Regions from separate parts of the Pseudactinotalea sp. HY160 genome, predicted to be linked through region 3. Evidence: predicted binding sites of a transcription regulator. Region 3 holds the regulator's gene; each other region holds the start of a gene.
The links. The regulator LexA, encoded in region 3, represses DNA repair genes until DNA is damaged. The targets are predictions, from matches to a motif close to TCGAACANNTGTTCGA.

Region 1 (5,836 bases), on a different contig from region 3:
GGGCGAGCGCGTCCGGTGAGCTCGCTCGGTCCGGACTGGGTCCGGTGCGCGGACGGGGTGCTGTACCGCAGCGCCGCCCGCGTGCTGCTCTTCGACGACGAGGACCGGCTGCTGCTGGCTCGCGGTCACGACGCGGACGACCCCGGGCGCAGCTGGTGGTTCACGATCGGCGGCGGGATCGACCCCGGCGAGTCCCCGCGGGAGGCGGCCGTGCGCGAGGTCGACGAGGAGACCGGGATGCGGTTGGACCCGGCCGGACTGGTCGGACCGGTGCTGCGCCGCCGGGCGCGATTCGACTTCTTCGCCGAGACCGTGCGGCAGGACGAGGACTTCTTCCTCGCCCGCGCCGACGGCGAGACGACGCTGAGCCGGGCGGGCTGGACCGCGATCGAGCGCGACTTCATGGACGAACTGCGGTGGTGGCCGCTCGGGGAGCTCTCCGCCACCGCCGCCGAGGTGTTCCCGCACGGCCTGCCCACGCTCGCGGCCCGGTTGGCGCGCGGCTGGGACGGCACGCTCATCCACCTGGCCGACGACAACGACGACCAGCGCCCGGCCCCTCCGGGCGGCGAGCGGCGTCACGGGCCGTCGAACGGGTAGGATCGACGGCGGACGTCAGCCCGGCCCCCGCGCCCCTCGAGGCGGGTACCCGACCGGATCTGTGGGGCTCCGCGGGTCACCGCGAGTCGGCCCATCGATCGGTTCGGGCGCGCGGCCGGACCACGACAGCGAAGGAGATACGGCATGGCAGGTCACTCCAAGTGGGCCACGACCAAGCACAAGAAGGCGGCCATCGACGCGAAGCGCGGCAAGCTGTTCGCGAAGATGATCAAGAACATCGAGGTGGCGGCGCGCACGGGCGGCGGTGACCCGGCCGGGAACCCCACCTTGTATGACGCCATCCAGAAGGCGAAGAAGTCCTCGGTCCCGAACGACAACATCGACCGGGCCGTCAAGCGCGGCTCGGGTGCGGAGGCCGGGGGGTCCGACTACGACACGATCATGTACGAGGGCTATGCGCCCGGCGGCGTGGCGGTGCTCGTCGAATGCCTGACCGACAACCGCAACCGGGCGGCGTCCGACGTGCGCGTGGCGTTCACCCGCAACGGCGGAAACCTCGCCGACCCCGGCTCCGTCTCCTACCTCTTCCACCGCAAGGGCCTCATCGTCGTTCCGAGCGACGGCACGTCCGAGGAGGCGGTGCTCGAGGCGGTGCTCGAGGCGGGTGGCGAGGAGGTGACCGATCACGGCGAGTTCATCGAGGTCCTCACCGAGGCGACCGACGTCGTCCAGGCACGGGTCGCGCTCCAGGACGCGGGGATCGAATACGACTCCGCCGACGTCGTCTTCCACCCCTCGATGGAGGTCGAGGTCGATGCCGACGGCGCCCGGAAGGTGCTCCGCCTCATCGACACCCTCGAGGAATCGGACGACGTGCAGAACGTCTATGCCAACTTCGACGCCTCCGACGAGGTCATGGCCGAACTCGAGGCGGAGTGATCGCGCCCGGAGCGAGCACGCCCGGAGCGAGCGCGACTCGGCGGCCTCGCTCCGGCCCCCGGGCGGGCGGCCGTGGCAGGCTGGTCGAATGCGGATCCTCGGCGTCGACCCGGGCCTGACGCGCTGCGGCCTCGGCGCCGTCGAGGTGCGCGAGCGGCGGGTGCGGCTCGTCGACGTCGGGGTCGCCCGGACCACCCCCGAGATGCCGCTCGAGGAACGCCTCCTCGCCATCGCCGATGAACTGACGGCCTGGATCGCCCGACTGGAACCCGAAGCCGTCGCGATCGAGCGGGTCTATGTGGGCAACAACGTCAGTACCGTCTCGGCGACGACCCAGGTCGCCGGCCTGGCGATGGTCGCCGCCGCCCGCGCGGGCTGCGCCGTCGCCCTGCACACTCCCACCGAGGTCAAGGCGACGGTGAGCGGCTACGGCGGCGCGGGCAAGGCGCAGGTGCAGGAGATGGTCCGGCGGATCCTCGAGCTCGAGGAGCCGCCGCGGCCCGCCGACGCGGCCGACGCGCTCGCCCTCGCGATCACCCACGCGTGGCGAGGCCGGGCCGCGGCCCTCGACCGGGGCGGACACACCGCACCCGCCGTGGCCGCCGCCTCGACGATGACCCCCGCCCAACACCGGTGGGCCCGTGCGCGGGCGGCCGCCGAGCGGGCCTCCCGGCGCGCGCCGAACACATGAGCGAGCACGATCGCCGTCCGTCCGGAACCGGTGGCCGGGCGCGTCGCTTGACGCGGGCGCCCGCGACCGCGGTACGGTGTCGTACAAACGTTCGGATGAATGAGGTGCCTCGATGATCGCGTCCGTGCGCGGCGATGTCCTGCGGATCGGCCTCGACTCGGTCGATGTCGACGTCTCCGGTCTCGGCTACCGGGTCTACACCACGCCCCACACCCTCGCGCAGCTGCGGCACGGTCGGGAGGCGGTGCTCGCGACCTCCCTCGTGGTGCGCGAGGAGGCGCTCACCCTCTACGGCTTCGTGGCCGTCGAGGAGCGGGACATGTTCGAGACCCTCCAGACCGTCTCCGGGGTCGGCCCCCGGCTCGCCCTGGCGATGCTCGCCGTCCACACCCCGGACGAGGTCCGCGGCGCGATCGACCGCGAGGACACCGCCGCGCTGCGGCGGGTCCCGGGCGTGGGGGAGAAGTCCGCCAAGCGGCTCGTGCTCGAGCTGCAGGGCAAGCTCGGAGCGCCCGCCGGCGACACGGGCGGGCCCGGCCCGGCCGCCGGCGCCGCGGCCGCGGTGAGCGCGGACGTGCTCGCCGCGCTTGAGGGCCTCGGCTGGAACCCGAAGGCCGCCGAGAAGGCCATCGCCGCGGTCACCGCGGACGGCCTCGACCCGGCCGACACCGCGGGCGTGCTCCGGGCGGCGCTCCAGGCCCTGGGAGGCACCCGTGGATGAGGCCCACCTGCTCGCGGCCGAGGCCGACGAGGTCGAGCGTGCGGCGGAGTCGGCGCTGCGCCCCAAGCGGCTCTCCGAGTTCGTCGGACAGCCGGTCGTGGGCGACCAGCTGAGCCTCGTGCTCGAGGCCGCGCGGGCGCGCGGGCGCACTCCCGATCACGTCCTCCTCGCCGGTCCGCCCGGGCTCGGGAAGACGACGCTGGCCATGATCATCGCCGGCGAGGTCGGGGGCTCCCTGCGACTCACGTCCGGCCCGGCGATCACCCACGCCGGTGACCTGGCCGCGATCCTCTCCGGGGTCCAGGAGGGCGACATCCTCTTCATCGACGAGATCCATCGCCTGGCCCGACCGGCGGAGGAGATGCTCTACCTCGCGATGGAGGACTTCCGGGTCGACGTGGTCGTCGGGAAGGGCCCTGGGGCGACCTCCATCCCGCTCACGCTGCCCCCGTTCACGGTCGTCGGAGCCACGACCCGCTCCGGCCTGCTGCCCGCGCCGCTGCGCGACCGGTTCGGCTTCACCGGCCACCTGGACTTCTACTCCGCCGACGACCTGCGCACCGTGCTCACCCGATCCGCGCGGCTGCTCGGCGCCGAGCTCGACGAGCGCGCGGCCGCGGAGATCGCCACGAGGTCGCGGGGAACGCCGCGGATCGCGAACCGGCTGCTGCGGCGCGTGCAGGACTGGGCCCAGGTGCGCGGCACGGGCGTGCTCGACCTCGCCGCCGCCCAGGCGGCGCTCACCGTGTTCGAGGTGGACGCCCGCGGGCTCGACCGGCTCGACCGGTCCGTGCTGCACTCCCTGTGTCGACGCTTCGGCGGCGGGCCGGTCGGCTTGAGCACGCTGGCGGTCGCCGTGGGCGAGGAGCCCGAGACGGTCGAGACCGTCGCGGAGCCGTTCCTCGTTCGTGAGGGGCTGATCGCGCGCACCGCCCGTGGCCGCGTGGCCACCGACGCCGGCTTCGTGCACATCGGCCTCGTGCCGCCGGCCCGGGAGGGCACGCTCTTCGGTTGACGCGCCCCCGGTCGAGGCCGGGTTCCGTCCCCGAACCGCTGGCGATCCTCCTCAGCAAAGTGACGTAGACTCAGCCAGTCCGTGTTCACATCATGATGGAGTGACCAAGCCCCATGGGTCTTCATATTCTTGCCACCGCCCTTCCCAGCGCCCAGAACGGCGCGGCGACCGGAGCGGGTGCCGGCATGTTGCCGCTGCTGCTCATCGCGGTGGCCTTCATCGGCTTCATGATGTTCTCCAATCGTCGTCGGCAGAAGAAGAACGCCGACCAGCTCGCCTCGCTGCGTCCGGGGGACAAGGTGCAGCTGAGCGGCGGCATGCAGGGAACCATCGTGAGTATCGGAACGCGTGAGGCCTTCGTCGAGGTCGCGCCGGGCGTCGTCGTGACGTTCGTGCCGCAGGCGATCATGGGCAAGCTGCCCGAGCCGTCGGTGGCCGACCTGGGGGAGATCGCCGACGAGACCGACGAGCCCGAGGCCGCCGAGCGGGACGCCGCCGGCCCGGACTCACCCACGAGCCCGGACTCGGCCCCGGGCGGCGCTGACAACGAATCCCGCTGACCCGCGGACCCGATCCGCTCGGTCCTGAAAGGCATACCGTGGCTACACGCCCTCCTGCGCAGTCCCGCCCGTCCTCACGCCTCATCCTGCTCGGCGTGCTCGTCGTGCTCATCTTCGGCTCCATCTTCGGAGGAACGAAGCTGTCCGACGCGTCGTGGTCGCCCAATCTCGCGCTCGACCTCGAGGGCGGCACGCAGCTGATCCTCACCCCGCAGACCGACGACGGCTCGCAGATCACCGACAGTGACGTGCAGCAGGCGATCGAGATCATCCGGCAGCGCGTCAACTCCTCCGGCGTCTCGGAGGCGGAGATCACGAGCCAGGGCGGCACCAACATCGTCGTCGCGCTGCCCGGCGAGCCGGACGAGGACACGCTCAACCTCGTGCGTCAGAGCGCCCAACTGCGGTTCCGTGCCTTCCTCTACCAGGCGCCGCCCGGACCCATCGACCCGCAGGCGCTCGACCAGGCCCTCGCCGAGCAGGAGGAGGCGAACCCCACCGACGGTACCGAGGGGACCGACGGTTCCGCCGATACGGAGAGCGCGGCCCCCGAGGAGGGGGCGGCACCGGCCGACGAGCCCGCGACGGAGGACGACGCGCCCTCGACCGAGTCGGGAGCCGCGCCCACGACGGCTCAGATCGACGAGGCGGCCCGCAAGGCGGCCGACCTCGACGGCGACGGCGAGATCTCGGACACCCCCACGACCGAGCCGACCTCCCCGAGCGACCAGGCCTGGATCACCGAGCAGGACTGGTACGACTTCTACACCCTCAACTGCACCGATCCCGAGAACCTCATCGGCGGCGGCGGGGACGATCCCGCCAAGCCGCTCGTCACGTGCGCCACGGACGGCAGTTCGAAGTACATCGTCGGCCCGATGGAGATCCCCGGGACCGACATCGCCAGCGCCTCCTCCGGGATGGCCTACAGCCAGGCGGGCGCGCCGACCGGCGAGTACGCGGTCAACCTCAAGTTCAACGCCGAGGGCACCGCGACGTTCAAGGAGATCACCGAGCGGCTGCGTCAGCCGGAGATGGTCTCCTCCCAGCGCAACCGGTTCGCCATCGTGCTCGACTCGCTCGTCGTGAGTGCGCCGAGCGTGAACGACGTCATCCCCAACGGGGAGGCACAGATCACCGGCGGGTTCACCCGTGAGGCGGCGGCCACGATGGCCCGCCAGCTCAGCTTCGGTGCCCTGCCCATCCACTTCGAGGTGCAGTCCGAGGCGCAGATCTCGGCGACCCTCGGCTCCGAGCAGCTCCAGACCGGCCTCATCGCCGGCCTCATCGGGCTCGGCCTGGTGGTGCTCTACTCGCTGCTGCAGTACCGCGGCCTGGCGCTCGTCACG
Region 2 (5,836 bases), on a different contig from region 3:
CGGAGATTCCGACGACGCTCTCGCTCGTGCTCATTCTCGGGATCCTCGCGGTCACCACGGTGCTCTCGCTCACGGTCGGCAAGTCCAAGACGATCGAGCACCCGACGGTCTGACCCCTCGCCTTCCCCGCCGGCGTGCCCGACCTACTGCCGGCCGCCTCCCCGAGGTCTCACGGTGGCCTCGAGGTTCCGTGGGTTCCCCGGGTTCCCCGGGTTCCCGCGGGTTCCGGGCCGTCGTCCAGCTGTCCGGGGTGGATGTCGGTGCTCGGTTCTAGGGTTGTTTCATGAGCACGAAGGCGGCCCGGCAGATGCGAGCGAGGCGAGCGGAGATCGCCTCGATCGCGTCCGAGGACGCGGTACTGGACCGGGTCCGTCAGGTGCGCAAGGTCCAGGCGGGCGCGGAGGCCGATCTGTTCTTCCTGGCGATCGAGATCGCCCAACGCAGCCCGGTCACCGAAGAGTGCGGGGCGTGGTCGTGTCACACCGATCTGGCCCTGGGGGTCTCGTATTGTGATTCGGCGGCGAACTGGTTCGCGGCCGTGACCGGCTTCTCCACCGACGCCGCCCAGGCGATGCTCCTCGAAGCCCTCGAGGTCGCCGAACGCCTGCCACTGCTGTACGGGCGGGTCCTCGATGGGCGCACCCGGGCGCACACGGCCCGGCTCGTGGCCGAACAGACCCTCGGTTTGACTGTGGAGGCGGCCGGGTTCGTCGATGTCCAGGTCGCTGCCGCCGGGGCGATCCGGGGCCGATACGCCATCAAGGGGCTCGTGCGGGAGGCGATGATCAACCACATGCCCGACCAGTACGCCGACCTGCAGCGGGCGCAGGCCGATCCGCGCCGGGCCGATGTCCACATCGGCACCGACGGCACCGGCCGCATCGACGCGATCGTGTCCACCTTCGCGGCCCTCGATCTGGAACAGAGCCTGGCCTTCGGAGCCGCGCAACTCAAGGCCGCCGGATCCGGTGAGGTCCTCGATACCCGACGCTCCCTCACGTTCGAGGGCATCATCGCCGCCACCCACCACCCCGCACCGGCCCGGCAAGACGGCTTCGACCTCACCAACGGACAATCAGGCCAGCAGGCCCAGCAGGCCCAGCAGGCCCAGCAGGCCCAGCACGCCCAGCAGACCCAGCAGGCGCAGCAAGCCCGGCAGGCACAGGCGCCGGGGGCGGGGGCCCCGGACTGCACGAACAGCACGAACAGCACGGGCGGCACAGTCGGCATCGGCGGTGCTGTGGGTATGGCTGCGGCCGCTGCAGTCGATCTGACTCCCGATGAAGCCGCAGGCCAGTTCGACGGCCCGTCCGTGAGTACAGCCGCGGGCCCCGCCGGGAGTACAGCCGTGGGCCCCGCCGCCGGAGCGGCGGTGGGCGAAGCGGCGGTGGCCGGAGCTGCGGCGGACCCGACCGACGAGGCCCCTGCGACGGCTGCGGGCGGTGGTGTGTCGTGCGGGCCCGCGTGGTCGGGTCGGGGTGTGCCGCGGGCGAAGGTCGTCATGTACCTGCACATGAACGCCTCCGCGTTCTGGCCCGACGGCAGGCCACCCGACCAACCCGATCCTCATTCTGGAAGCCGACCACCCGATCGTCATCCCGACGGCCCATCCCCTGATCATCCCGATCGTCATCACGGTGGCCTATCCGCCGGTGGATCGTGCTCTGATCCGCCGCGCACGGCCGATCCCGAACACGTAGCCGGCGCGGCCTGTCCCGATCGCCGGCCCGGCGGCCTATCCCCTGATCATCCCGATCACCATCACGGCGGCCTGCCCGCCGGCGGCGCGTCTGTCGATGGCTCCTGCGCGGGCGCGGCAGGAACGGCCTGTCCCGAGCACGCCACCGGTCCGGCCTATGTCGCGGGGCGGTTGGCCCGTGAACCCGTGCGCATTGAGGGGCCGGGGATCCCGCCCGGGCTCGTGATCACCGCCGCCGAGGTCGCGGCCATGTTCACCGCGCCCCACGACGCGGCCATGCCCGACAGCGCGCCCGTTGACGGACCACGGGGCTCTGATAGGCCGCGCGGGTCCGGTGGGCCGTGGGGGTCCGGTGGGCCGCGCGGGTCTGGTGGGTCGTGGGGGCCGCAGATATTCGTGCGTCCGGTCATCGACCTCGAAACCGAACACGAAGTCGCCGGCTATGCCGCCGGAGACGTGATCAAGGACCATCTCCACCTGCGCGATCGAACCTGCGTGTTCCCCAAGTGCGCCCGCCCGGCGCGGGCCTGCGATGCCGACCACATCGACCCCTGGAAGACCGATGCCCAGGGCGACCCGGCCGGCGGGCCCACCTGCACCTGCAACCTCGCGAGCCTGTGTCGCCGGCACCATCGCTGGAAGACGCATAATCATCCCGGGCAGCCGCAGGGACGCGGCTCCTGGTCGTACGTCATGCTCGGACCCGGAACCTACTACTGGGCCGGTCCCATGGGCCTACGGTTCCTGCGCACCCCGACCGGCACGACCGAGGTCACCGACCAGGCCTGGCACCGCCGTGACCTCCGTGCGCTCCAGGGCCTCCAGGGGCCCGGCGCATCCCAGGGCCTCGAGGTGCTCCCGGACCTCCAGGGGCTCGGCGCCGTTTCCGGCCGCGAGCCGGACTTGGATCGCCCGGCTCGCCCGGCTCGCCCGGCTCGCCCGGATCATCGGACTCTTCCGGGCCACGAGACTCTCCCGGGACTCGAGGAGGTCCCGGGACTCGAGGCCGACACGGCGCTCGGCGCACGCCAGAACCCCGCCGCTCACACGGATCTCGAAGCTCACCGGGGTCACCCGAACACTGCGGCAGGACCGGACTCGCGGGCTCGCCGTGACGATCTCGACGAGGCCTTCATGGACGCCCTCGACTACGAATACGGCAATGCCGACAGTGACGTCGAGCCGACTGAGGCCGACCTCGAGGCCATCCTCGCCGATCGGCCCCCGTCGCCGCCCTCCGGACTGTGACCCTGCGCCGACCCAGCCTGGCGTGAACCGCCTCCGCGGTGGGGCCGCAGCCACGAGAGAGAGTGGGCCGTTCGGTCGTCGAAAGCGGCGCTGAAGGGCGCCTCACGGTGTCTCGGGCCTCACGCTGCTTCGACGGCGCCGCGGCCGGAGTGGCTACTCGGCGAAGACCCCGATGACCGGGTTCCACTCCCGCACCGTGCGCTCGGCGATCACGCCGGCCGCACGGAACGGATCGGCCTCGAGGAGGTCGAGCACCGCCTGGCGGGAGTCGGCGCGCAGAAGGATGAGCGCTCCCGCCTCTCCGTCGAGCCACGGCCCCGAGGCCACGAGCTCACCGGTGGCCGCGAGGGCGGCGAGGAACGCGCGGTGGTCGGGGCGCACCCGGTCGGCCGTCTCGGCGGTGACCGGGTCATAGGTGTACGTGACTACGAACATGAGCTGCGTCGTCCATTCGAAAGCGTTGCGTGGAGGGCGGGGCGGACCGCCCCACCGATGACGATCCGGATGCTACTCCCGTCCTCGCGACCCGGGGCGCGGCCGGTGCGGTGACCGCCGCAAGCAGGCACACGAGGTTCGAACGGCTGTACGAGCCGCGTTCGGGCGTCTACCATGGACGCCGTGAGTGACTCCCTCGTGGTTCGCGGCGCGCGTGAACACAACCTCCAGAACGTCAGCATCGAGCTTCCCCGGGACCGGCTCATCGTCTTCACGGGCCTGTCCGGTTCGGGTAAGTCGTCGCTGGCGTTCGACACGATCTTCGCGGAGGGGCAACGCCGCTACGTCGAATCTCTCAGCGCGTACGCGCGCCAGTTCCTCGGGCAGATGGACAAGCCGGACGTCGACTTCATCGAGGGGCTCTCGCCCGCGGTGTCGATCGACCAGAAGTCGACGAACCGGAACCCCCGCTCGACGGTGGGCACGATCACCGAGGTGTACGACTACCTGCGGTTGCTCTACTCCCGCGCCGGCACGCAGCACTGCCCGGTGTGCGGGGAACGGGTCACCGCGCAGACGCCGCAGCAGATCGTGGACCAGCTGCGCGAATTGCCCGAGGGCACGAGGTTCCAGGTGCTCGCGCCGATGGTGCGGGGCCGCAAGGGCGAGTACGCCGACCTGTTCCGTGACCTGCAGACCCGCGGCTACTCCCGCGCGCAGGTGGACGGTGAGACGATCTCCCTCGCCGAGCCGCCGGTACTCGAGAAGAACATCAAGCACACGATCAGCGTGGTGGTCGACCGGCTCGTCGTGCGGGAGAACATCCGGCGCCGGCTCACGGACTCGGTGGAGACCGCGCTCGGCATCGCCGAGGGCCTCGTGATCATCGACCTGGTCGACCTCGACCCCGGCGACGAGGGCCGGCAACGGCGCTTCTCCGAGAAGCGGGCGTGCCCGAACGAGCACCCGCTCGCGCTCGACGAGATCGAGCCGCGCACGTTCTCCTTCAACGCCCCCTACGGCGCCTGCCCCGAGTGCACGGGCATCGGCACCAGGCTCGAGGTCGACCCGGAGCTCGTGGTTCCGGACGAGGACCTGAGCCTCGCGGAGGGCGCGGTCGCGCCGTGGGCGTCCACGAATAGTCAATACTTCGAGCGGGTACTCACGGCCCTCGCCGACGACCTGGGCTTCTCCATGACCACCCCGTGGCGCGCCCTGCCGCAGCGCGCGAAGGACTCCGTGCTCTACGGCAAGGATCACAAGGTGCACGTGCGCTACAAGAACCGGTGGGGGCGCGAGCGTCAGTACTCCACCGGGTTCGAGGGCGCGATCGACTTCCTCCAGCGCCGCCACGGCGAGACCGAATCCGAGTGGTCGCGGGAGAAGTACGAGGGGTACATGCGCGAGGTGCCGTGCCCCGTGTGCCGGGGCACGCGGCTCAAGCCGGAGGTGCTTGCCGTGACCGTCGGCGGCAAGTCGATCGCCGAGCTCACGCACCTGCCGATCCGCTCGGCCAAGGTCTTCCTCGACGAGCTGACCCTGGGGGAGCGGGAGGCGGCGATCGCGGCCCAGGTGCTCAAGGAGATCCACGCCCGCCTCGGGTTCCTCCTCGACGTCGGCCTCGACTACCTCACCCTCGCCCGGGCGGCCGCCACGCTCTCCGGTGGCGAGGCGCAGCGGATCCGACTCGCCACCCAGATCGGGTCCGGGCTCGTGGGCGTGCTCTACGTGCTCGACGAGCCCTCGATCGGGCTGCACCAGCGCGACAACCGCCGCCTCATCGACACGCTGACGCGGCTGCGGGACCTCGGCAACACGCTCATCGTGGTCGAGCACGACGAGGACACGATCCGCACCGCCGACCACATCGTCGACATCGGGCCCGGTGCCGGTGAGCTCGGCGGACACATCGTGCACTCGGGCGACGTCGCCGGCCTGCTCGCGAACACCGAGTCGCTCACGGGCGCCTACCTCGCCGGCCGCCGGCGGATCGAGCTGCCCGACGCGCGTCGCCGGCCCGATCCCGACCGGTGGATCACGGTCGAGGGGGCGCGGGAGAACAACCTTCGCGGCATCACGGTGAAGTTCCCGATCGGCTGCTTCATCGGGGTGACCGGCGTGTCCGGCTCGGGCAAGTCGACCCTGGTGAACACGGTGCTCTACCAGGTGCTCGCGAACGAGCTGAACGGCGCCCGGCTCGTGCCCGGGCGGCACAAGCGGGTCACGGGGATCGACAACCTCGACAAGGTCGTGCACGTCGACCAGAGCCCGATCGGGCGCACCCCCCGCTCGAACCCGGCCACCTACACCGGGGTGTGGGACCACGTGCGCCGGCTCTTCGCCGAGACCGAGGAGGCGAAGGTGCGCGGCTACACGCCGGGCCGATTCTCCTTCAACGTCAAGGGCGGCCGGTGCGAGGCCTGCTCCGGCGACGGCACCCTGAAGATCGAGATG
Region 3 (5,836 bases):
CGTATTCGTCCTGGTTCTCAGCCATCTGAGCCTCCTAGTGACCTGTCTGTACCGGGGTCCGGCTGACCCACTCCCCCCAGCTTGCCAAGGACGGTCGCGGCTGCCCAGCTTATTGACGGCGTGGCCCGCGTCGGCCCGCGTCGGCCCGGCCGCGCCCGGGTCGGCCGGGACCGGATCGGACCGGATCGGCCCGGATCACTCGGGGCCCACCCCCGATCGGTGCCGATAGGGTCGGGGCATGTACACCCCCGCAGCTGATCGATATGACCGGATGCCCATGCGTCGCGCCGGACGCAGCGGCTTGGACCTCCCAGCGATCTCGCTGGGCCTGTGGCAGAACTTCGGCGACAACACGCCGCTGCAGCGCCAGCGCGACATCATCCTGCACGCGATCGACCAGGGGATCACGCAGATCGACCTGGCGAACAACTACGGACCGCCGCCGGGGTCGGCCGAGCGCAACTTCGCCCGAGTGCTCCACTCGGACCTCGCCGGCCTGCGCGACCAGCTCGTCGTCACGACGAAGGCCGGGTACGACATGTGGCCCGGGCCCTACGGCCAATGGGGCTCCCGCAAGTACCTGCTCGCCTCGCTCGACGCCTCCCTCGACCGACTCGGCCTGCCGTACGTCGACATCTTCTACAGTCACCGATTCGATCCGAACACGCCGCTGCGGGAGACGATGGGGGCCCTCAAGACCGCGGTCGACTCGGGCCGGGCGCTGTACGCGGGGATCTCCTCGTACTCGGCGACCCGCACTCGCGAGGCCCTGGCCGTCTGTGCCGACATCGGCCTCGACCTGCTCGTGCACCAGCCGTCCTACTCGATGCTCAATCGCTGGATCGAGGAGCCCGACACCTCGGGCGAGAGCGTCCTCGACGTGCTCGGGTCGGCGGGCATGGGCTCGGTCGTGTTCTCCCCGCTGGCACAGGGACTGCTCACCGGAAAGTACCTGCACGGAGTCCCGGAGGGCTCTCGGGCCGCGCGGCACGGTTCGCTCCGCTCCGAGCATCTCAGCGAGCAGAATCTGACGGCGATCCGTTCACTCCACGAGGTGGCTCAGGCGCGCGGCCAGAGCCTGGCGCAGATGGCGATCGCCTGGGTGCTCCGCGACCCGCGCGTGACCACCGCCCTCGTGGGCGCCTCGAGCGTGGAGCAGCTGAGCGACACGCTCGGTGCGCTGGCGAACCTGGACTTCACGGCGGACGAACTCGAGCGCATCGACCGCTTCGCGCGCGACGGCGACATCAACATCTGGGCCCGCTCGAGCGACGCCTGAGGGCGTCACCGCCGCGCTGCGGCGAGAGCCGATCAGGGGGTCTCGGGCGCGGGCTCGTCTCGTTCTCGTCGCAGCGTGGAGATCGCGTCCTCGAAGTCCGTGAGGGAGCTGAAGCCCTGGTAGACGCTGGCGAAGCGCAGGTAGGCCACCTCGTCGAGATCCCGGAGCGGGCCGAGGATCGTCAGGCCGACCTCGTGCGCGTCGATCTCCGCGGCCCCCGTGCTGCGCACCGCCTCCTCCACCTGCTGGGCGAGCAGCGCGAACTGATCCTCGCTCACCGGGCGGCCCTGGCAGGCCTTCCGCACGCCGGCGATGACCTTGTCACGACTGAACGGCTCGACCGCGCCGGAGCGCTTCATCACCGACAGGCTCGTCGTCTCGAGCGTGGTGAAACGCCGACCGCAGTTGGGGCATTGACGCCTGCGCCGAATCGAGGAGCCGTCCTCGGCGGTTCGCGAATCGACGACTCGCGAGTCGGGGTGTCGACAGAATGGGCAATGCACCCGTGCACCATCCCTTCGAATCACATATCTGTAACTCCGGGAAACGCTACGGGTTCCACCCCGCCGGTGCAAGTGGAGTTCCGCCCCGCCGGTGCACGTCGGGCTCCGCCCCCGGTGCACGTCGGGCTCCGCCCCGCCGGTGCACGTGGCCGCGGTGGCATGCTCAGCCCGCCGCCACGGGGACGAGGAGGCTCTGGCCGCCGGTGAGGGCGGAACCGTCGAGGGAGTTGAGCGCGCGGATCTCCTCCATGAGCGGCCGCAGGTCCGCGCCCGGCTCGGCCACGGCGCCGGCGATCTGCCAGAGACTCTCGCCGGACTCGACCGTGACGACGTCGGTCGCCGCGGGCACGTCTCCGCCGGACTGCACGAGGCCACCCACGAGCGATCCGAGTCCGACCGCCAGGGCGAACCCGGCGCCGACCAGGACCCGCTGGCCGCGGACGGTCAGCTGGGAGAAGCTCCGCCGGCGCGCGGGGCTCGCCGCGACGGAGTGCGTGGCTACCGAGTGCGTGGCTACCGAGTGCGTGGCTGCCGCATGTGACAGCGACCGCGGCGCAGACGAGGGCACCCGCGCCGGAGCCCGCGTAAGCGTCGGCGTCGGCTCGATCCGGCCGACCGGCCGGTTGACGATGCGGCCGACGGGCCGGGAGACCACGAGCGAGAGCGCCTCTCCCACGTGCTGGTGGAGCCCGGTCCGAACGGCCGGGGCGGCCTCACGTCGAGGCTCGACGGGCGCCCGGGTCGGGAGCGGGGTGGTCACGGGTGCGGTCGCGGGGACGGTGGTGGAACGATGCGGGAGCGACCGGATCGGGAGCCGGGCGGCGACATCGCCCGCTCCGCTCCCGCGGCCGGGAGCACGGTCCTCGGCCCGCTCCGGCGATTCGCTCCATTCGGGCAGGAGCACCATGTGGGCCCGGCGGGAGCGGCGCGCGGGGTCGGTCGGGCGGGGTCCCCGCTGCGGGACTGCGGCGGGGAGTGGGCGGCCGGCACGGTGGGGCTTCGTTGAAGCTAGAACACTCATCGTCGTTCCTCTCGAACGTCCGTTCGTCGTACGCTTGTACGAAGATAACAGGAAGCCCGGCCGATGTCGACACGCGGTTCGAACATATGTTGGGCGAACCGGTGTCTGCGGCCGTAGGCTGATCAACATCACGACCAAGCTGAGCACCGACCACCGACATCCGATCGACCCGTTCGGATCTCCGGCGCCGGGAGGTTCGCGGCGTGGCCACGCCCCGGTCCCGGGCCCCCGGCCGGAACGGAACGAAGGAGAGTCCATGAGCCCCACCGCCGAGACCGGGCGCCCCGCCGCCGATCTGACCGAACGGCAGGCGCGGATCATGGCGTGCATCCGCGACTCCCTGAGCGAACGCGGCTACCCGCCCACGATGCGCGAGATCGGCGAGGCCGTGGGACTCGCCAGCCCGTCGTCCGTCAAGTATCAGCTCCAGGTGCTCGAGGAGAAGGGTCTCCTCCGACGCGACCCGATCGCGACCCGGGCGATCGAGCTCATCGATCCCGACGGTTCCGTCGGCACGGACGCGGCAGACGCCCCCTCGACGGAGGGCGCGCCGACCTTCGCCACGAACGAGGGCGCCGTGACGGTCGAGCCCTCCTTCGTGCCGGTCGTGGGCCGAATCGCGGCGGGCGGGCCGATCCTGGCCGAGCAGGCCATCGACGACGTCTTCCCCCTGCCGAAGCAGCTCGTCGGCGACGGCGAACTGTTCCTTCTCAAGGTGGTGGGCGACTCGATGATCGAGGCCGCCATCTGCGAGGACGACTGGGTCGTGGTCCGGTCACAGTCCGTGGCCGAGAACGGCGAGATCGTCGCCGCCATGATCGACGGCGAGGCCACGGTCAAGACGCTGCGGCACGCGGACGACGGCCGCTGGCTCCACCCGGCGAACCCGAACTACTCCCCCATCGACGGCACCCACGCGGTCATCCTCGGGCGCGTCGTCGCGGTTCTGCGCGCACTCTAGCCGCCCGTTCCTTCGCGCCGGCTCCCCCGCTCCTGCTGGGGCGCGGGGACGAGCCTCAGGAGCCCTCGCGCAGCCGGGTGAGGGCGGCCCGCACGAGCGCAGGGTCGGTCGTGGGCCACAGCGGAGGCAGGGACGCCGCGAGGAAGCTGCCGTAGCGGGCGGTCGCGAGCCGCGGGTCCAGGACCGCCACGACGCCGCGGTCACCCACCCCCCGGATGAGCCGACCGGCCCCCTGGGCGAGCAGGAGGGCTGCGTGCGCGGCCGCCACCTGCATGAAGCCGTTGCCGCCGCGGGCCTTGACGGCGTCGGAACGCGCCGACATGACCGGGTCGTCCGGCCGCGGGAATGGGATGCGGTCCATGAGCACGAGTCGGCACGTGTCCCCCGGCACGTCGACCCCCTGCCACAGGGTGAGCGTGCCGAAGAGGCAACTGGCGTCGTCCTCGATGAATCGACGCACGAGCGAGCCGATGGAGTCCTCGCCCTGGACGAGGATCGGCACCTCGAGCCGTTCGCGCATGACCTCGGCCACGGCCTCGGCGGCCCGGCGCGAGGAGAACAGGCCGAGCGTGCGCCCGCCGGCCGCCGTGATCAGCTCGGCCACCTCGTCGAGGAGCTGGTCGCTCGGGCCCTCTCGCCCCGGTGGCGGCAGGTGCTTGGCCACGTAGACGATGCCCTGGGCGCGGTAGTCGAACGGCGAGGCGACCTCGATTCCCTCGTAGTCGCCGGCGAGGCCGATCATGGCGGCCACCGGCTCGAACCGCCCGCCGAGGGTGAGGGTGGCGGAGGTGCACACGACCGCCTTCTCCCCGAGCAGCTCCCCCGCGATCCGCCCCGCGACCTCGAGCGGGGCGACCATGATCCGGGGAGCCTCGCCGGCCTGTCGGGGCGCCTCGCACCAGACCACATCACGGTTCTCGGCGATCGAGTCCGACAGGAGTCGGTCGGTCACCTCGGCGAGTTCGACGAGGGCGGAGCGGGCCATGAGCGTGCCACCCTGGTCGCCCTTCCCCGCGCCGCGACTCTCCCGCAACGCGGTGAGCACCTCGCGGGTGCCGGCGTCGATCGCGCGGGCCGCCGCGTTCACCTCGATCGGCAGCCCGCGGGGCCATCGGCCCGGCTGCGCGTGGGCCAGCGCCTCCCGCAGGGCCGCGGCCCCCTCGTCGAGGGCGGTCGTCGCCAGGCCCGCGTGCCGGCGCGCGAGCCGGGCGACCCGCTCGACCGCCGCTCCGGAGAGCTCGACCGTCGCCTGGGAGGTGACCCGGGACGGCAGTTCGTGCGCCTCGTCGATGATGAGCACATCGTGCTCCGGCAGGGCGCGCGGGGAGCCCGAGGCCGCGACCCCGAGCATGGCGTGGTTCGTGATCACGACGTCGGCCTCCCGCGATCGCCTGCGCGCCGCCTCGGGGAAGCACTCGTCCAGGAGTGGGCACTTCTGACCGAGGCACTCGAGCGCGCTGATCGAGACCTGCCGCCAGGCCCGGTCGCTCACGCCCGCGGGCAGGTCGTCGCGATCCCCGGTCTCGCTCGTGGCGGCCCAGTCGCGCAGCCGGAGCACCTGGGCGGCGAGGCCGCTCCGCTCCCGGCCGCCCTCGCCCGGGTCCGACTCCCCGGCGGGCGGCGCATGGTCCTCCGCCCGCAGGCCCTCGCTCGAGAACAGCGCCTCCTCCTCATCGGGGTAGCCGCCGGCGAGCTTGTGCTTGCACAGGTAGTTGTGCCATCCCTTGAGGAGCGCCACCTCGGGTGCGCGGCCGGCCGCGGCGGTGACGACCGGCTCGAGCCGCGGGAGGTCGACCCCGACGATCTGCCGTTGGAGCGCCAGGGTCGCCGTGGACACGACGGCCCGCTCCCCGGTCCGGATCGTGTGCAGCAGCGTCGGCAGCAGGTAGGCGATGGACTTCCCGGTGCCGGTGCCCGCCTGTACGAGCAGCCGGCCGCCCCCGGCGACGGCGGCCGAGACCGCCCGGGCCATCTCGTGCTGGCCCTCCCGCCGGGATCCGGCCATCGCCGAGACGACGGAGTCGAGCACCTCGTCCACGTCTGCGCCACTCACCCGCCCATCCTCCCAGGTT

Region 1: a site for LexA is predicted at 2,271-2,286, ahead of ruvA (Holliday junction branch migration protein RuvA). Genes of this name have one in related genera too.
Region 2: a site for LexA is predicted at 3,521-3,536, ahead of uvrA (excinuclease ABC subunit UvrA). Genes of this name have one in related genera too.

Annotation. Positions count from the first base shown of each region.
Region 1 is NZ_WHMT01000003.1:150,090-155,925, reverse strand. Features, by position in the region: gene GCG21_RS05015 (NUDIX hydrolase) at 16-600, shown strand; gene GCG21_RS05010 (YebC/PmpR family DNA-binding transcriptional regulator) at 745-1,500, shown strand; gene ruvC (crossover junction endodeoxyribonuclease RuvC) at 1,589-2,191, shown strand; gene ruvA (Holliday junction branch migration protein RuvA) at 2,304-2,912, shown strand; gene ruvB (Holliday junction branch migration DNA helicase RuvB) at 2,905-3,927, shown strand; gene yajC (preprotein translocase subunit YajC) at 4,041-4,487, shown strand; gene secD (protein translocase subunit SecD) at 4,526-5,836, shown strand, end outside.
Region 2 is NZ_WHMT01000006.1:155,881-161,716, forward strand. Features, by position in the region: gene GCG21_RS08075 (TerC family protein) at 1-113, shown strand, start outside; gene GCG21_RS08080 (HNH endonuclease signature motif containing protein) at 284-2,947, shown strand; gene GCG21_RS08085 (YciI family protein) at 3,101-3,382, opposite strand; gene uvrA (excinuclease ABC subunit UvrA) at 3,557-5,836, shown strand, end outside.
Region 3 is NZ_WHMT01000004.1:96,269-102,104, forward strand. Features, by position in the region: gene GCG21_RS16170 (DUF5302 domain-containing protein) at 1-25, opposite strand, end outside; gene mgrA (L-glyceraldehyde 3-phosphate reductase) at 239-1,279, shown strand; gene nrdR (transcriptional regulator NrdR) at 1,312-1,782, opposite strand; gene GCG21_RS16175 (LysM peptidoglycan-binding domain-containing protein) at 1,946-2,542, opposite strand; gene lexA (transcriptional repressor LexA) at 3,060-3,764, shown strand; gene GCG21_RS05915 (ATP-dependent DNA helicase) at 3,820-5,817, opposite strand.